DNA from 2 places in the Pseudomonas sp. 32A genome. Region 2 is predicted to be linked to the other one. Evidence: predicted binding sites of a transcription regulator. Region 2 holds the regulator's gene; the other holds the start of a gene.
What was found. The regulator sigma-54, encoded in region 2, starts transcription at its own class of promoters, with help from an activator protein. The targets are predictions, from matches to a motif close to ANTGGCATNNANNTTGCTNT.
Positions count from the first base shown of each region.

Region 1: glnA (glutamate--ammonia ligase) is a predicted target of sigma-54. The motif match lies at 1,484-1,503, and genes of this name have one in related genera.

Region 1 is NZ_JBQYLY010000001.1:160,915-164,330, reverse strand. Features, by position in the region: gene thiI (tRNA uracil 4-sulfurtransferase ThiI) at 1-1,269, opposite strand, end outside; gene glnA (glutamate--ammonia ligase) at 1,603-3,009, shown strand; gene ACUN0G_RS00755 (chorismate mutase) at 3,200-3,416, shown strand, end outside.
Region 2 is NZ_JBQYLY010000001.1:3,949,297-3,952,712, reverse strand. Features, by position in the region: gene lptA (lipopolysaccharide transport periplasmic protein LptA) at 1-57, shown strand, start outside; gene lptB (LPS export ABC transporter ATP-binding protein) at 57-782, shown strand; gene ACUN0G_RS18115 (RNA polymerase factor sigma-54) at 967-2,460, shown strand; gene hpf (ribosome hibernation-promoting factor, HPF/YfiA family) at 2,536-2,841, shown strand; gene ptsN (PTS IIA-like nitrogen regulatory protein PtsN) at 2,854-3,318, shown strand; gene rapZ (RNase adapter RapZ) at 3,321-3,416, shown strand, end outside.

The DNA of each region.
Region 1 (3,416 bases), 3.8 Mb from region 2:
CTCGTCTTCAGCGGCATCCGGGTGACGGATGTCGATGATGATCTGACCGGCCAGAGCCTCGCTGACTTCTTCGATCTGCAAATCCTGGCCCAATTCGTCGATAACCCGATCGATCGGCACCAGTTTGGCGTTCTCAAGCGCACGCTCAAGAACGGCCATGTCGAACTGTTGTTCTTCGTACTCCACGCGGTTGCGTTTGGCGTGGGTCTTGGGGTTCACCGAGATGACCCCGCAATATTCCGGCATGTGCTTGGCGAAATCCGCCGTGCCGATCTGGGTCGCCAGGTCGATGATGTCTTGCTTGTGACTGGCGATCAGCGGGCGCAATACCAGCTTCTCGGTCACAGAGTCGATCAACGACAGGTTCGGCAGGGTCTGGCTGGACACCTGGGAAATCGCTTCACCGGTGACCAGTGCGTCGATTTCCAGCCGATCCGCGATTCGGGACGCAGCGCGCAACATCATACGCTTCAATACTACGCCCATATGACTGTTATCGACTTTCCCGAGAATTTCTCCCAGGACTTCCTCGAACGGAACGCTGACAAACAGCACCCGTTGCGAGCTGCCGTACTTCTTCCAGATGTAATGCGCGACTTCCATCACGCCCAATTCGTGTGCACGCCCGCCCAGGTTAAAGAAGCAGAAGTGGCTCATCAGCCCGCGGCGCATGATCTGGTAGGCCGCCACGGTGGAATCGAAACCGCCGGACATCAAGACCAGGGTCTGTTCCAGGGCGCCCAGCGGGTAGCCGCCGATGCTGTCGTGCTGGCTGTGGATCACGAACAACCGTTGGTCGCGAATTTCCATCCGCACTTCAATTTGCGGCGCTTTCAGGGAAATTCCGGCGGCGCCGCACTCGCGACGCAGCTTGCTGCCCACGTATTTCTCGACATCCATGGAGCTGAACGGGTGCTTGCCGGCGCGTTTGCAACGCACCGAAAAAACCTTGCCCGCCAGCACATCGCCGTAGTGCTGTTTGCACTTTTCGGTGATGTCGTCGAAGTCACCCAGCGGGTACTCGTCGACCTGCAGGAAATGCGCGATGCCCGGCACGCAGCTCAGGCGCTCGGTCATGTCCTTCAAGGCCTTGGGGTCTGTGAGGCGGGTTTCCAGCTCGAGATTGTCCCACACACCGTTCACCACCACAGCCGGGTCCAGATCGCGGAGCACGGCACGGATGTTCTTGGCCAATTGACGGATGAAACGCATCCGTACCGGTCGGCTCTTGATGGTGATCTCGGGGAAGACTTTAACGATTAATTTCATGAAAACAGCGCGCGCAGGCCCAGCCGAAAAAGGGGGGCGCGGATTATAGCGGAAATCGCTCAAGGTTTAACCAGTTAATATGCACCGAACCTTTCGCGCACCAAAACGGGTCATAAACGAAAATTCGCGCTACATTGCGGTGCGCATTTTCTTCCGCTTCAGCGGATTGCACCTTTATAGGGGCGTTTTTGTGGCAAAAAACCCATGTCGGGGCACTGGCATGCAATTTGCTCTCTTGTGAGGCAGGTTGCCTTGGTCGAGTATTCGCGCCGGCATCACCCACATTCTAAGGGCTACTCCACTACCCCAGCCCGAAGCCACCCGGAGGACACTATGTCGAAGTCGGTTCAACTCATCAAAGATCATGACGTCAAATGGATTGATCTGCGCTTCACGGACACCAAAGGCACTCAGCACCACGTGACCATGCCGGCTCGCGACGCGCTGGATGACGCCTTCTTCGAAGAAGGCAAAATGTTCGACGGCTCCTCCATTGCTGGCTGGAAAGGCATCGAAGCTTCCGACATGATCCTGATGCCGGACGACAGCACTGCCGTACTCGACCCGTTCACCGAAGACCCAACGCTGATCATCGTCTGCGACGTGATCGAGCCTTCGACCATGCAAGGCTACGACCGTGACCCACGTGCGATCGCCAAGCGCGCCGAGGAATACCTGAAGTCGACCGGTATCGGTGACACCGTATTCGTAGGTCCGGAACCAGAATTCTTCATCTTTGATTCGGTCAAGTTCAAGTCCGACATCTCTGGCTCCATGTTCAAAATCTTCTCCGAACAAGGTTCGTGGATGTCCGACCAGGACGTGGAAGGCGGCAACAAAGGCCACCGTCCAGGTATCAAAGGCGGCTACTTCCCGGTTCCTCCGTTCGACCACGACCACGAAATCCGTACCTCCATGTGCAACGCCATGGAAGAGATGGGCCTGGTCATCGAAGTTCACCACCACGAAGTGGCGACTGCCGGCCAGAACGAAATCGGTGTGAAGTTCAACACCCTGGTTGCCAAGGCTGACGAAGTACAGACCCTGAAGTACTGCGTACACAACGTGGCTGATGCCTACGGCCGTACCGCTACCTTCATGCCTAAGCCTCTGTACGGCGATAACGGTTCGGGTATGCACGTTCACCTGTCCATCGCCAAAGAAGGCAAGAACACCTTCGCTGGCGAAGGTTATGCCGGCCTGTCCGACACCGCCCTGTACTTCATCGGCGGTATCATCAAGCACGGTAAGGCCCTGAACGGCTTCACCAACCCGTCGACCAACTCCTACAAGCGTCTGGTCCCAGGTTTCGAAGCGCCAGTGATGCTGGCCTACTCGGCTCGCAACCGTTCCGCTTCGATCCGTATTCCTTACGTGTCCAGCCCTCGCGCTCGCCGTATCGAAGCCCGTTTCCCGGATCCGGCAGCCAACCCGTACCTGGCCTTCGCTGCGCTGGTCATGGCCGGCCTGGACGGTATCCAGAACAAGATCCACCCAGGCGACGCCGCCGACAAAAACTTGTACGACCTGCCGCCTGAAGAGGCCAAAGAGATCCCACAAGTGTGCGGCAGCCTGAAAGAAGCCCTGGAAGAGCTGGACAAGGGCCGTGCGTTCCTGACCAAAGGCGGCGTGTTCAGCGACGACTTTATCGATGCCTACATCGCCCTGAAAAGCGAAGAAGAAATCAAGGTCCGCACCTTTGTACACCCACTGGAATACGAGCTGTACTACAGCTGCTGATCCGGTAGCGCTGCTTAACGTAGCGTGATGAAAAAGGGCCTCCTTCGGGAGGTCTTTTTTTTGCCCGCAAAACCCTGTGGGAGCGGGCTTGCTCGCGAAAAATCCAAAGACACCGCATTTCTTCAATATTTACGCGTTATCGTTAACGACCTTCGCGAGCAAGCTCGCGCCTACAGAAGAGGGTTCTGCCTTGAAATTCAAACTTGGGTTCATCTTGCTGGCCATCAGCGCCAATGTATTCGCAGCACCACCCACTCTCGCCCCACTGCTCGACAGCATCGCCGAACGCCTGGCGATTGCCGACCAGGTGGCCCTGAGCAAATGGGACAGCCACAAGCCCGTCGAGGACCGTGCGCGCGAGCAGGACGTAATCGCCAGCGTCGTCGCCCAGGCGCCGAGCTACAAAC
Region 2 (3,416 bases):
CAGAAACCGGGCGCAGCCCAGCCGGCGCCGAAACCCGACGCGAAGAAGGCGAATTAATGGCAACCCTGAAAGCCCAGCATCTGGCCAAGGCCTATAAAAGCCGTCAGGTCGTGCGCGACGTCAGCCTGTCGATCGACAGCGGGCAGATCGTCGGCTTGCTCGGCCCCAACGGTGCCGGCAAGACCACCTGCTTCTACATGATCGTCGGCCTGGTACAGGCCGATCAAGGCCGCGTCCTGATCGACGACCTGGACGTGAGCCACCAGCCTATGCACGGTCGTGCGCAGGCAGGTATCGGCTATCTTCCCCAGGAAGCATCGATCTTCCGCAAGCTGTCGGTGTCCGACAACATCATGGCCATCCTCGAGACCCGCAAGGAACTCGACCGCGCCGGGCGCAAGAAAGAGCTGGAAAGCCTGCTGCAGGAATTCCACATCAACCACATTCGCGACAACCTCGGCATGAGCCTTTCCGGCGGCGAGCGTCGTCGTGTGGAAATCGCCCGCGCCCTGGCCACTGCGCCGAAGTTCATCCTGCTGGACGAACCCTTCGCCGGTGTCGACCCGATCTCGGTCGGTGACATCAAGCAGATCATCCATCACCTCAAGGCCAAGGGCATCGGTGTATTGATCACCGACCACAACGTCCGCGAGACCCTCGATATCTGCGAAACCGCCTATATCGTGAACGATGGACAGCTGATTGCCGAAGGTGACTCCGCCACTATCCTGGCCAACGAACTGGTTAAGGAAGTGTATCTGGGTCACGAGTTCCGCCTGTAAACACGGTGGTATCAGGCCATTCGCCATGGAGCGCGGTAGTCAATAAAAACCTCAGTATTTTTATTGTTACCGCGCTCTAGGCAAAGCCCCCGATATCAGGCATATAATTTGCTTATGTTTGGCGCTCACGCGCCCTGTCGTGGATGGCGCATTGCGCCGGCGAATAAGGTGTTAAGCCCCTGCCATGAAACCATCGCTAGTCCTGAGAATGGGCCAGCAGCTGACGATGACACCGCAGCTGCAACAGGCCATCCGCCTGCTCCAATTGTCGACCCTGGACCTGCAACAGGAAATCCAGGAGGCCCTGGAGTCCAATCCGATGCTCGAACGCCAGGAAGAAGGCGACGACTTCGATAATGCAGACCCGCTGGCCGACAACATCGAGCAAAAGCCCAACCCCGACGTACAGGAACCCTCCTACCAGGAAACCGCCCCTACGGTGGATAACCTTGAGGAAGGCGAATGGAACGAACGCATTCCCAACGAGCTTCCCGTGGACACCGCCTGGGAAGACGTCTACCAGACCAGCGCCAGCAGCCTGCCGAGCAATGATGATGACGAGTGGGATTTCACCACCCGCACGTCCGCCGGCGAGAGCCTGCAGAGCCATTTGCTCTGGCAACTGAACCTGGCCCCGATGTCCGACACCGATCGCCTGATCGCCGTGACCCTGATCGATTGCATCAACAACCAGGGCTACCTGGACGAGACCCTTGAGGAGATCCTTGAGGCCTTCGATCCGGAACTGGACATCGAACTGGACGAAATCGAAGCCGTCCTGCACCGCATCCAGCAATTCGAGCCCGCCGGCATCGGCGCACGCACCCTCAGCGAGTGCCTGTTGCTGCAACTGCGCCAATTGCCGGCCAAGACTCCTTGGCTCGCCGAAGCTCAGCGCCTGGTTACCGACTACATCGACCTGCTGGGCAGCCGCGACTACAGCCAGCTGATGCGCCGCATGAAGCTCAAGGAAGATGACCTGCGCCAGATCATCGAGCTGGTGCAGAGCCTCAACCCACGCCCGGGCTCGCAGATCGAGTCCAGCGAAGCCGAATACGTCGTGCCCGACGTCATCGTGCGCAAGGACAATGAGCGGTGGCTGGTGGAGCTGAACCAGGAATCGGTGCCACGCCTGCGGGTCAATCCGCAATACGCAGGTTTTGTGCGCCGCGCCGACACCAGCGCCGATAACACCTTCATGCGTAACCAACTGCAGGAAGCCCGCTGGTTCATCAAGAGCCTGCAAAGCCGCAACGAAACCCTGATGAAAGTCGCCACCCAGATCGTCGAGCACCAGCGCGGCTTCCTGGAATACGGCGACGAAGCGATGAAGCCGCTGGTACTGCACGACATCGCCGAAGCGGTGGGCATGCACGAATCAACGATTTCCCGGGTGACCACGCAAAAATTCATGCATACCCCACGGGGTATATATGAGCTGAAATACTTTTTCTCCAGCCACGTCAGCACCTCCGAAGGCGGCGAATGCTCGTCCACGGCGATCCGCGCGATCATCAAAAAACTGGTTGCCGCGGAAAATCAGAAAAAGCCGTTGAGTGACAGCAAGATCGCTGGTTTACTGGAGGCACAAGGCATTCAGGTCGCCCGTCGAACCGTCGCCAAGTACCGCGAGTCCCTTGGGATCGCGCCTTCCAGCGAGCGTAAGCGTTTGATGTGACGGGCGGGCCATAGCGTTCCAGTGGCGGGTATTCCTACCCGCCGCTTTATGCACTGGCAACGAAGGAGAAGCTGTATGCAAGTCAACATCAGTGGACACCATGTAGAAGTCACCCCTCCATTGCGCGAATACGTCGAGCTGAAGCTGAAGAAGCTTGAGGGCCATTTCGACAAGATCACCAACGTGCAGGTCATCATGAAGGTCGACAAGCTTCAGCAGAAAATCGAAGCGACACTTCAGATACCTGGTGGCGAAGTGGTCGCCAATGCCGAACATGAAGACATGTATGCATCAATCGACTTGCTCACAGACAAGCTTGACCGCCAACTTAAAAAGCATAAGGAAAAGCAGCAGAGCCTTCTTCAAGGCACTGGCCGCTAACACTCCCCACCCATGATCCGACTTGAAACCATCCTGACCCCCGGCCGTTCCCTCGTGAACGTGCCGGGCGGCAGTAAAAAGCGCGCCCTCGAACAAATTGCCAACCTGATCGGCCGCGAAGTGCCCGAAATGGATACGCAAGCTGTGTACGAGGCCCTGATTGCCCGTGAAAAGCTCGGCTCGACCGGCTTTGGCAACGGCATCGCCATTCCTCACTGCCGCCTGCAAGGCTGTGAGTCTCCAGTCAGCGCCCTGCTGCACCTGGACGCCCCTATCGATTTCGACGCCATCGACGGCGCCCCGGTTGACCTGCTGTTTGTACTGCTGGTCCCCCAAGCCGCCACCGATGCGCACCTGGAACTGCTTCGGCAGATCGCCAGCATGCTCGACCGCAAAGAAGTTCGCGACAAACTGCGCAGCGCCCCCAGCAATGAGGCGCTGTACCAGGTCGTCCTGGATGAACAAAACGGGCAGTAATCATGCGTTTGATCATCGTCAGCGGCCGTTCCGGCTCAGGTAAAAGCACCGCTCTCAATGTTCTTGAGGACAACGGCTTCTATTGCATCGACAACCTG